DNA from 3 places in the Nonomuraea sp. NPDC059194 genome. Region 1 is predicted to be linked to each of the others. Evidence: riboswitches for the same ligand, from Rfam matches in the RefSeq annotation. Region 1 holds a riboswitch; each other region holds the start of a gene.
The links. Region 1 has a riboswitch for thiamine pyrophosphate ahead of thiC (phosphomethylpyrimidine synthase ThiC). Riboswitches for the same ligand answer to the same signal wherever they lie in the genome.
Positions count from the first base shown of each region.

Region 2: it holds a riboswitch for thiamine pyrophosphate, as region 1 does, so the genes downstream of both, ACFXJ8_RS42830 (purine-cytosine permease family protein) here and thiC (phosphomethylpyrimidine synthase ThiC) in region 1, are expected to answer to the same signal.
Region 3: it holds a riboswitch for thiamine pyrophosphate, as region 1 does, so the genes downstream of both, thiO (glycine oxidase ThiO) here and thiC (phosphomethylpyrimidine synthase ThiC) in region 1, are expected to answer to the same signal.

Region 1 is NZ_JBHZBH010000009.1:27,944-32,952, forward strand. It holds gene ACFXJ8_RS14220 (sugar phosphate nucleotidyltransferase) at 1-1,805, opposite strand, end outside; gene ACFXJ8_RS14225 (CDP-alcohol phosphatidyltransferase family protein) at 1,810-2,439, opposite strand; TPP riboswitch at 2,531-2,642, shown strand; gene thiC (phosphomethylpyrimidine synthase ThiC) at 2,635-4,317, shown strand; gene ACFXJ8_RS14235 (phosphoribosylanthranilate isomerase) at 4,349-4,936, opposite strand; gene ACFXJ8_RS14240 (hypothetical protein) at 4,946-5,009, opposite strand, start outside.
Region 2 is NZ_JBHZBH010000076.1:1,764-6,772, forward strand. It holds gene ACFXJ8_RS42825 (right-handed parallel beta-helix repeat-containing protein) at 486-1,523, opposite strand; TPP riboswitch at 1,962-2,072, shown strand; gene ACFXJ8_RS42830 (purine-cytosine permease family protein) at 2,062-3,402, shown strand; gene ACFXJ8_RS42835 (methylated-DNA--[protein]-cysteine S-methyltransferase) at 3,399-3,941, opposite strand; gene ACFXJ8_RS42840 (PAS domain S-box protein) at 4,004-5,009, shown strand, end outside.
Region 3 is NZ_JBHZBH010000002.1:193,058-198,066, forward strand. It holds gene metF (methylenetetrahydrofolate reductase [NAD(P)H]) at 1-277, opposite strand, end outside; gene ACFXJ8_RS03605 (polyprenyl synthetase family protein) at 377-1,423, shown strand; gene thiE (thiamine phosphate synthase) at 1,464-2,093, opposite strand; gene ACFXJ8_RS03615 (Rv2175c family DNA-binding protein) at 2,071-2,445, opposite strand; gene ACFXJ8_RS03620 (NAD(P)/FAD-dependent oxidoreductase) at 2,476-3,645, opposite strand; TPP riboswitch at 3,703-3,818, shown strand; gene thiO (glycine oxidase ThiO) at 3,807-4,943, shown strand; gene thiS (sulfur carrier protein ThiS) at 4,943-5,009, shown strand, end outside.

The DNA.
Region 1 (5,009 bases):
AGGCGTTGCAGGTCGCGGCGGCGTTCGGCGAGCGTCTCGGTGGGCGAGGCGGAGTCGAGCCTGGCGTTGACGGTCAGCACCTCGACGCCGAGGCGGCCGAGCAGGGTGGGCAGGACCACCGAGGCGGTGCCGCCCGCGCAGTCGACGACCACCTTCATGTCGTTGACGCCGGTCATGTCGACGCAGCGCAGCAGTTCCTGGGCGTAGTCCTCGACGGCCCTGGCGGGGAAGCTGAGCTCGGCGATCTCGCCGGGGAAGGCCCTGCGGAACTCCTGGCGGGAGAAGACGCGCTCCAGCTTGCGCTGGGCGGCGGGGGTGAGGTCGGCGCCGTGGGCGTCCATGAAGACGATGTCGACGCTCTGCGGGTCGCCTGAGGTGGTGCGCAGGGCGATGCCGCCGCCGGCGGGCCTGCGGGAGGTGTGGAAGCGCGCGACGGGCAGCGGCATGGCCTCCAGGTCGAGCACGTCGATGGCCCCCGCGGTCAGCGCGCTGATCACCGCGCGTTTGAGCGCTCTGGCCGCGCGGGAGGAGTCGCGCGAGGTGATGACCTGCTGGCCCTTCTTCAGGGTGGTGGCGTAGGCGCTGGCCAGCCGTACGCACAGCTCGGGGGTGATCTCGACGTTGACCAGGCCGCTGACGCCGCGCGGGCCGAACAGGCTGCGCTGGCCCCGCGACTCCCAGATGACGCTGGTGTTGACGACCGCGCCCGCCTCGATGGTCTTGAACGGGTAGACCTTGACGCCGCTGGAGACGTAGGCCTCGGCCTCGATGACGCACTCGTCGCCGACGACGGCGGTCTCCTCGATGCGGGCGCCGGTCATCACGTCGGTGTTCTTGCCGATGACGCAGCCGCGCAGGTGCGCGCCGGGGCCGATGTAGACGTTGTCGTGGACGACCGCGCGGTGCAGGAAGGCGCCTTCGCGCACGACGGCGTTGCTGCCGAGCACGGTGTACTCGCGCAGCTGCGCGCCCGCCTCGATCTTGACGTAGTCGCCGATGAGCAGCGGGCCCTTCAGGACGGCCTCGGGGTCGACCTCGGCGCCCTCGCCCACCCAGACGCCGGGCGACATCTCGAACCCTCCGATGTCGAGCCTGACCCGGCCGGTCAGCGCGTCGGCCTGGGCCTTGAGGTAGCTCTCGTGGGTGCCGACGTCCTCCCAGTAGCAGTCGGAGACGTAGCCGTAGATGGGCGCGCCGCGTTCGAGCAGGCGGGGGAAGACGTCGGAGGACCAGTCGACGGCCTCTCCCGCGGGGACGTCATCGAGGACTTCGGGCTCCATGACGTAGATGCCGGTGTTCACCGTGTCGGAGAAGACCTGGCCCCAGGTGGGCTTCTCGAGGAAGCGCTGCACCCTGCCGTGCTCGTCGACGATGATGATCCCGAACTCCAGCGGGTTGGGGACACGCGTCAGGCCGATGGTGACGAGGGCCGAATTCTCCCGGTGAAACCGGATCATGTCGGATAAATCGATATCCGTCAGGGCGTCGCCGGAAATGACCAGAAAGCGATCATCGCGGAGTTTGTCGGCGGCGTTCTTGACGCTGCCCGCCGTACCGAGGGGAAGATCTTCGGTGGCGTAGTGCAGGCGCATGCCGAGCTCGTCGCCGTCGCCGAAGTAGCTGCGCACCAGCGCGGCCAGGAACTGGACCGTGACCACGGTTTCGGTCAGGCCGTGTTTCCGCAGCAGCCGGAGCACGTGTTCCATGATCGGGCGGTTGACCACAGGGAGCAGGGGCTTGGGCTGGTTCGCGGTCATCGGCCGCAGCCGAGTGCCCTCCCCACCTGCCATGACGACCGCCTTCACCCGATCACTCCTTCTTCGCGGTTTCCCCGGGATCGCGCAGCTCTCCCCTGGCAGCGGTGACGAGCCGGCGCACCTGTACCACATACAACACGCCTGCCCACCAGTACAGACCCGTTCCCCAAATGGCGAACGCCCATCCGATAATCTTCGCGATTTCGGCATACCAGGAGCCGGTGTGCGAAGCCAGGAAGAGCAGCGGGAAGGCGTACATCAGATTGGCCATGGCCGCTTTGCCAAGGAAATGCACGGGCAGTGCCTTGTAGCCGTATTTGCGGAGCACGGGAAAGAAACATCCGACAAAGACTTCCCGTGCCAGGATGATCGCGACGAGCCACCAGGGGATCACCTCCCGCAGCACCAGGCCGAGCAGGGTGGCGAAGACGTAGAGCTTGTCGGCGGCCGGGTCGATGAGGCGGCCCAGCCGGCTGGTCTGGTTCCAGGCGCGGGCGATCTTGCCGTCGAGCCAGTCGGTGAACCCTGCCACCATGAGCAGCCCGATCGCCCAGCCGTCCGCCTTGGGCCCCAGAACCAGCCAAAGGAACACGGGCACGCCGAGGAGCCGCAGGAAGCTCAGCAGGTTGGGAACCGTCCAGATCCGGTCCTCCGCTGACGAAGGGGCGGAAGTTTCGCTCACGCTTGCGACCCTACTGCGTCGCCGACCTGCGCACGCTGCACGGTTTCGGGTCGGGGGTTGCGCGGCACCCCCGTGATCGGGTTACGGTTACGCCGACCAACGCGGGAGCCCGGTGTGACCGGGCTGAGAGGACGGCTGTCAGCCGCCGACCGCCAGAACCTGCTCCGGGTAATGCCGGCGAAGGGAGTTTGCGCGATGAGTGACGCGCGCTTTTCCAAGATCTACCAGGGCGACCTCCGGGTTCCGATGCGCCGCATCGAGCTGAGCGACGGCACGTCCTTCACCGTCTACGACACCTCCGGCCCCTACACCGACCGGAGCGTGGAGACCGACGTCACCCGCGGCCTGGCCGCCCTCAGGGAGCAGTGGATCCTCGACCGCGGCGACGTGGCCAGGTACGGCGGCCGCCAGCCCCAGCCCGTCGACGACGGCTACCGCGACCAGGGCGCGTGGAAGCGCGCGAGCGTCAACGCGTTCGCCGGCGCGCGCCGCGACCCCCTGCGGGCGGTGGGCGCGCCCGTCACCCAGCTCGCCTACGCCCGCAGGGGCGTGGTGACCAGGGAGATGGAGTTCGTCGCGGTCAGGGAGGGCGTGGACCCTGAGTTCGTCCGCGCGGAGGTGGCGGCGGGCAGGGCGATCATCCCCGCCAACGTCAACCACCCCGAGAGCGAGCCGATGATCATCGGCAGGAACTTCCTCGTCAAGATCAACGCCAACATCGGCAACTCCGCCGTCACCTCCTCGGTCGAGGAGGAGGTGGAGAAGATGACCTGGGCCATCCGCTGGGGCGCCGACACGGTCATGGATCTGTCGACGGGCCGCGACATCCACACCACCCGCGAGTGGATCATCCGTAACTCCCCCGTCCCCATCGGCACCGTCCCCCTCTACCAGGCGCTGGAGAAGGTCAACGGGGTGGCCGCCGACCTGTCGTGGGAGGTCTACCGCGACACCCTCATCGAGCAGTGCGAGCAGGGCGTCGACTACGTCACCGTGCACGCCGGCGTACGACTGGCGTACGTGCCGCTCACCGTGGGCCGCAAGACCGGCATCGTCTCGCGCGGCGGCTCGATCATGGCGGCGTGGTGCCTGGCGCATCACCGCGAGAGCTTCCTGTACGAGAACTTCGAGGAGATGTGCGAGATCCTCGCCTCCTACGACGTCGCCTTCTCCCTCGGCGACGGGCTGCGGCCCGGCTCCATCGCCGACGCCAACGACGAGGCACAGTTCGCCGAGCTGCGCACGCTGGGCGAGCTGACCAGGATCGCTCATGCGCACGACGTCCAGGTCATGATCGAGGGACCCGGTCACGTGCCGATGCACAAGATCAAGGAGAACGTCGACCTGCAGCGCGAGCTGTGCGACGACGCCCCCTTCTACACCCTCGGACCGCTGGTCACCGACATCGCGCCCGGCTACGACCACATCACCTCGGGCATCGGCGCGGCCATGATCGGCTGGTACGGCACGGCGATGCTCTGCTACGTCACGCCCAAGGAGCACCTCGGCCTGCCGAACAAGGACGACGTCAAGACCGGCGTCATCACCTACAAGATCGCCGCGCACGCCGCCGACCTGGCCAAGGGCCATCCGGGAGCGCAGGCGTGGGACGACGCGCTCTCGGACGCGCGGTTCGAGTTCCGGTGGGAGGACCAGTTCGACCTCTCGCTCGACCCCGACACCGCCAGGGCCTTCCACGACGAGACGCTGCCCGCCACCCCCGCCAAGACGGCGCACTTCTGCTCGATGTGCGGGCCGAAGTTCTGCTCGATGCGGATCTCCCACGACCTGCGGGCGCAGGAGGGGATGCGGGAGAAGGCCGAGGAGTTCGTGCGCGGCGGCGGCCAGGTCTACCTCCCCCAGCCCGAACGCCGCTGAAGCCCGCCGCCCAGGCTCCCGGGAGCGGGGTCTAGGAACGGGCCGCGCGCAGGAAGGAGCGGATGAGGGCGGAGTCCTTCACGCCCCTGGAGATCTCCACGCCGCTGGAGACGTCGACGCCCCACGGCCCCGCCTCGGCGATCGCCTGCCGTACGTTGGCGGGGTCGAGGCCACCGGCCAGCAGCCAGTGGCCCGAGGGCCTGCCGCGCACGGCCGCCCAGTCCCACGGCTGGCCGGCGCCGGCCCTGGGCGCGTCGACGATCAGCAGGTCCTCGTCGAACGCCCCGGTGCGCAGGTCGGCGTCGGCCGCGACGGCGCGCACGAGCGTGCGGCCGAGATCCTTCAGCGCGGTGAAGTCGGCGTGCGGATGGCGGCCGTGCAGCTGGACGGCGCCCACCCCGGCGGCCGTGGCGGCCTGCCGTACCTGCTCGACGGGCTCGCCCATGAAGACGCCGACCGTCAGCACGTGGCCGGGCACCAGCGCGGCGAGCTCGGCGGCCCGCGCGGGGCTCACCCTGCGCGGGCTGGCGGTCAGCACGAACCCGATCGCGTCGGCGCCGGCCTCGACGGCCGCCTCGACGTGCTCGGGCTCGCTCAGCCCGCAGATCTTCACGAACATGGGCCCAGCCTAGCGGCGGCGCGCGGCCGAGGGCGACCACGCCCACACCGTGGTGAGGGCCAGCAGCCCGAAC
Region 2 (5,009 bases), on a different contig from region 1:
ACGGACACGAGAGGTGTACGTCGTGCGGGTTCAGTGGCTCTGATCGGAGCTTGAGCACCCCAGGGTGGCCGAACGCGGGCGCATGGTGCGTCATGGGGGCCGCGAGCTGGGAAAGCCCAGCTCAATTGATCAAGTCAACGCGGGAGCCGGGTTTCCGTGCGGAGCACGGCTCAGGAAGCACGCGAAGCGCCGTATCAGCTCTTGAGTGTCTCGCGATCCTGTGGCCCGTCCAGCGCACCTCCGAGCATCCGCAGTGCCTCGCATGTGGCCTCGTCGGTGGCGTCCGTGTAGGAGGGGAAGCTCAGACGGTCATGCCTCCCATTCTCGCCGACCCGCCACACCACAACCTCCCGGGGCCGGGAAGGTCCCCGCGACGACCAGCCGTCGGGTTTCGCTCGCCGGCCCAGGCCAGTGGGGTTCCTGGCCTGGGCCATGGGTGAATCGGTCTCCCGGGTGGGCCAGCGACGACTTTCCGGGCGCTCAGGTCAGCAACCGGTGCCGGAACCGCTGTTGACGCAGTTGTCGGGGACGTTGGCCACGATCGCGGTGAACTGCCGGGTCAGCGCGCCCTCGTTCAGGACACCGCCGCCGGTGGCAGTGCCACCTCCGGTGGCCCTGGCCACGTTGACGGTGACGACGCTGTTGCGCAACGTCATCGGATCGCCGTTGAAGATGCCGCCGCCTTGGGCCTGGCCGGTGGCGCCGGAGGCGGTCGCGACGTTGCCCCTCACAACGGCCCCGTTGATCTGCGCTGTTCCGCCCGCAGCGGCGACGATCCCGGCGCCTGCAACGTCGGGAGCGTCGACCGTGTTTCCTGTGACGATGCCTCTGGTGATGTTCAGAGTGTTGCCGAAGATGGACCACACTCCACCGCCCTGTGCGGCGTCACCACCCGTGGCGGCGTTGCCGCGTACAGTGCTGTCGATCAGGGTGAGAGAACCCGCGCCGCTGGCGATGCCGGCGCCAGCGGCTATCTCGGCCACTGCGGTGTTGTCGCGGATGGTGCTGTTGCGTATCGTCACCGACCCGGTGTTATTGAAGATGCCGCCGCCGAAGGCTAGCCCTCCAGGGGTGGGGTCGTTGGCGGTGTTGTTGCGGATGACGCTGTTGTTCAGCGTCAAGGCGGCGCCTCCGTCAACGCGAATTCCGGCGCCGAAGGCCGTACGCCCGTTGCGTACTGTCACGCCGGTAAGCGTGAGGTCACCGCCGCTGCTGACGAGGAAGACACGGAAATTCGGACGGGTGCCGACTGGGTTACGCTGAATCGTGGCTCCGTTGCCGGTAATCGTTATCTCGGTGCTGACCGCCGGCAGGCCGTTCGGGCCATTGGTGTTGTTGTTGACGTTGTTGAGGGTGTACGGGCACAGCGGCGAGAGGACAATGGTGTCCGCGCCTGCATTGAGGTTGGCAGTGTTGATGGCATTCACCAGTCCAGCCCCGCCGCCATTTGGCCCGAAACACGGCACGAAGATGGTCGCCGCATGCGCCGTACCCTGCGCCCCTGCCACGAGTCCTGCGGCCATGCCGACAGCACACCCCAGAGCTGTCAGCCGCGACCGAAATCGCTTCTTCATTTCTTAGTCCCCCCGCGAACTGTTCCGCACAGCGATCCATTCCTGTGCTTGATCGCTGCGTTGTTACCCGTGCGCCGACGGGCCTCACCGGCAACAAAGGAACTCAACCAAAATAAGACCCAATCGCTACCAACCTGCTCATTTCGACTAAGCGGGGCGATGCGGCCGTCGCGCTTTGTGGGATTTCCAGGGATTAGGGGCGATTAATTCTTTTAGTGGTTAATGGTGGGTTTTGTGGCTCAGGTCCGCGCGTCGAGCCCGTCACCGTCGTCCTGAGCCGGGCGTCCCGGCCGCGCTTCGGAGGGGGCGCCTTCGCGGGGGTGGTTGAACGCGGACAAATGGTGCATCATTGGGGCGCGAGCTGGGCAGATCCCGGCCGCACCCACAAGTCCAAACCGCGGGAGCTCGGGGCAACCGGGCTGAGAGGGCAACTGCCGTTGCCGACCGCATGAACCTGTCCGGGTAATGCCGGCGTAGGGAGCGTGTGATGACGCATGTCGTCGACCCGAAGCATGCCGAAGTACCTCTGACCCTCGACGAGGCCCCGCCGAAAACATTGGGCGTCCTCGACCAGAGCGCCTTCTGGGCCAACCTCGGGGTCAGCCTTCTCGGCTTCTCCTTCGCCCTCTTCCTCATCAACCCCCTCCTCGACGACAACCCGCTGACCATGACCGCCGCGGTCACCGCGACGATCGTCGGCAGTCTCATCGGCACCGCCATGGTCGGACTGGCCGCCATCCCCGGCGCCCAGACCGGCCAGCCCGCGATGGTGCTGCTCAGAGGCCTGTTCGGGGCCAAGCTGTCCTACGTCCCGACCGTGCTCAACATCATCCAGATGCTCGGATGGGGCGCGTTCGAGCTGTGGGTCATCTCCGTGGGCGCCCAGGCGATCTTCGGTGACGCCGTGCCGTACGCCGTCTGGGTGGTCGTCGCGGGGGCGATCACCACGGGCCTGACGATCTACCCGCTCGGCGCGATCAGGCTGATCAGGCGGGTCGTCACGGTCGGTGTGATCATCTCGACCGTCTGGTTCGCGGTCACGCTGCTGCAGAGCGCTCCCACGCAGACCGGCGGCTCGTGGGACGCCTTCGCCCCCGCCGTCGACTTCGTGATCGCGCTGTCGGTCTCGTGGGTGCCGCTGGCCGCCGACTTCGCCAGGCACTCGCGCAGCAGCTCGGCCGCCTTCACCGGCGTGGTCGGCGGCTACACGGTCGCGCAGGTCGCGTGCCTGGCCATCGGCGTCTACGCGGTCGCGATCGCCGGGCACGACGCCGTGCTGGGCGACCCGACGGCGGTCTTCGGCCCGTTCGTCGCAGCCCCGCTGGGCGCGCTGTTCTTCGGCATCCTGGTGCTGCGCGAGACCGACCAGTCGTTCGCGAACGTCTACTCGGTCGCCATGTCGCTGCAGAACCTCATGCCGCGCGTCGACCGGCGGCTGTTCTCGGTGGCGATCGGCGTGCTGACGGTCGGCGTGGCGCTCCTGGTCGACGTCAACTCCTACAGCGCCTTCCTCAGCATCATCGGCGCCGTCTTCGTCCCGATGCTCGGCGTGCTCGTGGTCGACTACTTCCTGCTCGGCAGCGCCAAGACCTGGAACACCGGCGAGAACGCCCCCTCAAGATGGCTCATGACCATCCCGTGGGCGCTCGGCTTCTGCGCGTGGTGGCTGCTGGCGGCGCCGTCCACGATCCCGTGGTGGGCGGAGATCTGGGACGGCGCCCGCGCGGCGCTCGGCTTCACCCGCCAGCCGTGGATGAGCGCGGCCCTGGGCGCGTTTGTGGTCGCGGGCCTGCTCACCCTGGTCATCGGCCGGGTACGGCGGCGCTAGCGCTCGACCCGCAGCAGGCGTTCGAGCGCGGTGGGCCCGCCGGGATACCCGTCGCGATCGGCGACCCGGTGGCAGGGCACGATCACGCACACCGGGTTGCCGTTGATCGCGCTGCCGACCGCGCGGAGCGCCTGTGGCCGTCCGATGCGGGCCGCCAGGTCGCCGGTGGTGGTGCCGGTGCCGTACGGCACGGCCATCGTCATCTGCAGCAGGGCGCGCCCGAACGGCGTGGCCAGCTGCAGGTCGACGGGGACGGTGAAGGCGCGCAGGCGCCTGGAGAAGTAGGCGTCGAGCTCGCGCCGCACCGGGTCGAGGCGGCGCGGATCGGGGCCCACGAGCCCCCCGATCACCCGCGAGATCCGCTCGAAGACCGCGTGCTCGTCGTCGAAGCTGCAGGCGACGACGCCCTTGCCGGTCATCGCGAGCACCAGCCTGCCCACCGCGCCGTCGTAGGTGCCGATGGCGACATCCGGCGGTCGCTCGGGGCGGTAGGTGGGTGAGGTTACCCTCAGCAGGGCATCGAGCTCGCCAGCCGACATAGCCCGCAGCGTATCGGACGGATAAGGCCACGGAGCGTGCGCGCCACCGGCAGTATGGAAAGGTGGGTGACGAGGAGATCACCGCGGCCGTACTCTCCAGCGCCCCCAACGCGGTCGTCGTGCTCGACAGGGACCAGACCGTGCTGGTCTGGAACCCTGCGGCAGAGCGGTTGTTCGGGTGGAGCTACGAGGAGCTGGCCGGTCGGCGCGCGCCGATCGTTCCCGGCGAGCTGACCGCTGAGCACAACGCGGTGCTCGAACGGGTCCGCACGGGCGGTCAGGTCTCGCTGCGCACCAAGCGTTTTCGCAGGGACGGCACGCTCCTCGACGTCCGGATCGACACCAGCGCGCTGCTGCAGGGCAGCTCCGTCATCGGTTTCGTGCACGTCCACCACCTGGTCGAGGACGACGTCGCCGCGCGCGACCGGGTGGCGCGCAGGGCCAGGCTGGTGCGCAGGCTCACCGACGTCGTCGCCGACATCAACGCCGAGCTGGAGCTGCCCGCCGTACTCGACCGGATCGCGGAGAGTCTCACCGAGCTGACCGGAGCCGACGCGGGCGGTTTCGTGCTGATCGAGAACGAGCGGCTGCGGCTGGTCAGCGCCTACCAGCTGCCCGTGACGCTCGGCAGCGTCACCGCCGACCTGCGCAGCAGCCTGGTGGGCAAGCTGATGCGCACCGGCAAGACCGTGATGCTGGAGTCGGCGGGCCTCGACGACCTGGTGTGGGCGGAGTTACCCGGGCTGCACACGATCGCGCTCGGCCTGGCCGCCGTGGGTGGGCATCCCTACGGCGCCCTCTACGCGCTGTTCGCCAAACGAAAACCGGGGCACGTCGAGCTTGAGCTGCTGGAACTGCTGGCGGGGCACGCCGGCATCGCCGTCGGCAACGCGATGGCCTACCAGGAGGCGGTACGCCAGCGGGCGCACGAGCGCGCGGTCGTCGACGCCAGCGCCGACGGCATCGCGGTGCTCGACGGGCAGGGGCGGGTGATCCAGTGGAATCCCGCCGCCGGAGAGCTCACCGGCGTCACGGCCGACGAGGTGATCGGCGGGCCGCCGCCGTTCC
Region 3 (5,009 bases), on a different contig from region 1:
CGGTGAAATGCGCCACAGGGGTGAGCGTGGTCTCGTGGGCCAGCCGCTCGACGATGTCGACCGTGCGGTCTCTGGTGGAGCCGCCCGCGCCGTACGTCACGGACACGAAGGTCGGCCGCAGCGCCTCCAGCTCCCTGATGGACCGCCAGAGCTGGCGCTCGCCCTCCTCGTTCTTCGGCGGGAAGAACTCGAAGGAGAAGGAACGGCCGCCAGAGGCGAGCAGATCGCGGACGGTGGGTACGCGATCGGGAAGGACGGAGGGTCGACCCAGAGCCATAATCCCAAGGTTACCGGTATGGATCCGGGCGCCGCGGCCATGTCCATATGGCGGGAGCGGGAGATCGAAACGCCGGCTACAGGCCGTTACTCTCATGGCATGAGCATGGACACCCTCCGCACCGAGGTGGATCGGTCCCTCGGGGAGTTCCTCGACCGGCAACGCCCCATCGTCAGCGGCCCGGACCTCGCCCCCCTGCTCAACGCGGCCAGAGAGCTGCTCGCGGGCGGCAAGCGGCTGCGCCCCGCCTTCTGCTACTGGGGATGGCGCGCGGCGGGCGGGTCCGACGAGCCCGGCATCTTCGTCGCTGCCGCCTCGCTGGAGCTGCTGCAGGCCAGCGCGCTGGTGCACGACGACGTCATGGACAAGAGCGACCTGCGCAGGGGCATGCCCTCGGCACACCGTCGCTTCGAGCGCCTGCACGACAAGAGCGGCTGGTACGGCTCGGCCGAGCAGTTCGGCGAGGGCGCGGCGATCCTGCTGGGCAACCTGCTGCTGATCTGGTCGGGCGAGATGTGGCGCTCGTGCGGCCTGCCCAACCTGGCCGTCACCCAGCCCTTCCACGATCACATGCGCACCGAGCTGATGTGCGGGCAGTACCTCGACCTGCTGGAGCAGGCCCACGGCGAGAACACCTTCGAGTCGGCGCTTCGGGTGGCGCTCTACAAGAGCGGCAAGTACTCGGTGGAGCAGCCGCTGCGGCTCGGCCTGACGCTCGCCGCGGGCGGCGGCGCGCCGTGGATCGACGAACTGTGCGTCGAGTACGGCAACCGCGTCGGCATCGCCTTCCAGCTGCGCGACGACATCCTCGGCGTGTTCGGCGACCCGGTGGAGACCGGCAAGCCGGCCGGCGACGACCTGCGCGAGGGCAAGCGCACGATGCTCATCGCCCGCACCCTGGCCGCGGCGACCCCTGATGACGCCGCGACCGTGCGCCGCCTGCTCGGCGACCCCGACCTCGACGCGGAGGGGGTGGCCAAGCTGCGCGGCATCATCGAGGGCAGCGGCGCGCTCGAGGCGTGCGAGAAGATGATCGGCGCCTACCTGGAGGAGGCGCTGACCTCGCTCGACGACGCGCCGATCACCGCCGAGGCCCGCGCCGCGCTGGCCGAGCTGGCGGTGGCAGCCACCACCCGCAAGACCTGAGAGCCGCTCGCCCCGGGGGTGGCCGCCGTCGACAGAGCCGTTACGCCAGCCGTTTGGCGAACTCGGCGGCCGCCGCCCCTGGGTCGTCGGCCTCGGTGATCGCCCTGACCACCACGACGCGGCGCACGCCGTACGACCTGACCTCTTCAAGGTTGTCGAGGTCGATGCCGCCGATGCCGAACCACGGACGGTCGCCGAGCGCGGCCGCGTGCCTGAGCAGGTCGGGGCCTGGCGCCGGCCGTCCTGGCTTGGTCGGGGTGGGCCAGATCGGACCGCAGCAGTAGTAGTCGACGCCCTCCTCGACGGCGGCGGCCGAGGCCTCCGCAGTCGAATGGGTGGACCTGCCGATGAGGATGTCGTCGCCGAGGATCTCTCGCGCGACGCTCACGGGCAGGTCGTCCTGGCCCAGGTGGAGGATGTCGGGGCGGGCCGCGAAGGCGATGTCGGCCCGGTCGTTGACCGCCATGAGCTTGCCATGGCGGTCGCACGCGTCGCGGAAGACCTCCAGGAGCGCGAGCTCCTCGCGCGCCTCCAGGCCCTTCTCCCTGAGCTGGACGATGTCGACGCCGTTGCTCAGCACCGCGTCGAGGAAGTCGGCCAGGTCGCCGCGTTTCCTCCTGCCGTCGGTGCAGAGGTAGAGCCTCGCCTCAGAAACCGAGCGCTTGGGCACGCCGCTTGACCTCGGTATGGCGACCTGCCTTGATCGCGTCGATGGGCGAGCCGGGCAGCGACTCGTCGGGGGTGAACAGCCAGCGCAGCGACTCGGCGTCGTCGTAGCCCGCGTCGAGCAGCAGCGTGAGCGTGCCCGCCAGGCCCTTCACCACCTCGTTGCCGTCGAGGAACACCGCCGGCACCTGCGGGCCGCCCGAGCCCCGCCGTACGCCGAGGAGCTTGTGGTCCTTCAGGAGCTGCTTGGCCCGCCCGATCGTCAGATCGAGGCGGTCGGCCACTTCGGGGAGCGTCAGCCACTCGCCGACGAGCTGGTCTGTCTCCCGGTCTATCTGTGCAACAGAAAGCGTCACGAATCCACCACTACCACATCGCATCCATCTTCAAACTACGCAGTCACGTATCGCGACCTCGGGATTTTCCAGCCTGAGGGGGTCGAGACGCTGTCCTGACTCGATGATCCTGCGCCCCTGGACGAGGTCGCGGGGCCTGTTGACGGTCAGCACCCCCGCCAGCCTGTCTTCGTCTGTCAACCAGCACACCGACCACTTGGCAGCCGTGGGATCGCCGCGGCGGAGCAGGCGGGCGCCCGCGTGGTGGCCCGCGTACTGCACCATGTGGCCGAACTGCTCCGACCAGAAGTACGGGACCGGATCGTACACGGCATCCTCGCCGAGCAGCGTCGCCACGGCGACCTCGGGGGCGTTGAGCGCGGTGTCCCAGTGCTCCACGCGCAGCCTGGTGCGGAAGCGGCGCGACCACCACGCGGCGCAGTCGCCGACGGCGACGACGTTCGGCAGGGAGGCGCGCAGGTGCTCGTCGGTGACGACGCCGTTGTGCAGGTCGATGTCGGAGCCCGCCAGCCACTCGACGGCAGGGCGGACGCCGATGCCCGAGACCACCACGTCGGACTCGACGAAACCGCCGTCGACCAGTGTGACGCCGCCCTCGTCCACGGAGGCGACCATGGTGTCGAGCCGCAGGTCCATGCCCTCGTACCAGGGGATGGTGTCGGCGCCGACCTCGCGGCCGACCACATGGGCGAGCGGGGCGGGCCCGGCCTCGATCACGGTGATCTCGCAGCCCGCCCTGCGCGCGGCGGTGGCCACCTCGGCGCCGATCCAGCTCGCACCGACGATCGTGACCTTGGCGTCGGGGACCAGGCGGGCGCGCAGGGACAGGGCGTCGTCGAGGGTGCGCAGCACGTGCTGGCGGCCCTCGCCGTGCAGCCTGATCGGCTCGGCGCCCGTGGCGATGACCAGGCCGTCGTAGGCGATCTCGCCCTCGGTGGTCTCCACCACGCCGTCGCGCAGCCCCTTGGCCGACACCCCCGGCCGGTGCTCCACCCGCATGGCGTCGAGGTCGGAGTCGACGAAGCTGGAGTCGGCGGTGCCGAGCAGCACGGCCTTCGACAGGGGCGGGCGGTCGTAGGGCCGGTGCGGCTCCTCCCCGATCAGCGTGATCCTGCCGTCGAAGCCGCGAGACCTCAGAGCCTCGACGCTGCGTACGCCTGCCAGTCCCGCGCCCACAACCACAACGTGATTCACGTTCATGACCTTAACCAATCCACCGCTGACGACCAGGGTCCGGGCGGTGAGTAGGCTGGATGGCGGAAGACGCGCGGGAGTCCGGCCGTACCGGGCTGAGAGGAAGGCTTCGACGGGCCTTCGACCGCAAGACACCTGATCCGGATCATGCCGGCGAAGGGAGCGAGATGGATCTGATCGTGGGCGGCGGCGTGGTGGGCCTGTCCGTCGCCTGGCGGCTGGCCCGCTCGGGCGCGCGAGTCACGGTGATCGACCCGGCCCCCGCCTCCGGCGCCTCGCACGCGGCGGCCGGCATGCTGGCGCCGGTCAGCGAGGTCTCCTACACCGAGGAGCCGCTGCTCAGGCTGGGGCTGGCGGCGCTGCGGCGCTGGCCCGCGTTCGCCGCCGAGCTGGAGGCCGACAGCGGCCACCCGCTCGACTTCCGCACCCAGGGCACGATGGACCTCGCCTTCGGCGCCGACGACCTGGCGGCGCTGGAGGAGCTGGCCGCGTTCATGGACAAGCTGGGGCTGCCGGTGCGGCGGCTGACCGGGCGCGAGTGCCGCCGCCTGGAGCCGATGCTGGCGCCGTCGGTCAGGGGCGGCGTGCTGGCCGAGGGCGACGCGTGGGTGGACCCCAGGCGCGTCACCGCGGCCCTGCTGGCCGCGCTGGAGAAGGCCGGTGTCCCAGTGGTACGGCGACGCGTGGCCGAGCTTGTCCGCGACGGCTCGGCCGTGGTGGGCGTACGGCTGGCCCCCGGTGGCGCGGGCGATTCTGGCGGCGTGGGTGGCTCCGCCGAGGGCGAGGTCGTGCTCGGCGAGCGGGTCGTACTGGCGGCGGGCGCGTGGAGCGGCGGGCTGGCCGACCTGCCCGTCCGCCCCGTCAAGGGCCAGATCATGCGCCTGCGCTCGCCCTCTCCCCTGCTCGGCAGGTGCGTGCGCGGCATGGTCCACGGCTCGCCCATCTACCTCGTGCCGCGCGGAGACGGCGAGCTCGTCGTCGGCGCCACCCAGGAGGAGCTGGGGTTCGACACCCACGTGACGGCCGGCGGCCTGTACGAGCTGCTGCGCGACGCCAGGGAGCTGGTCCCCGGCATCACCGAGCTGCAGGTCGCCGACGTCGTGGCGGGGCTACGGCCCGGCACCCCCGACAACCTGCCGCTCATCGGCCCGTACGGCCCCGGCCTCACCGTCGCGACCGGACATTTCAGGGGCGGCGTCCTCATGGCCCCGCTCACCACCGCGCTCCTCGACGGCGAGGAGGGCGAGCTCGCCGCCCTGTGCTCGCCGCAGCGGTTCTCGACAGTCGGACAAGGAAGTATCTGATGCACGTGACGATCAACGGGGCCGCGCACGAGGTGCCCGACGGCACCACGGTCGCCCAGGCCGTCC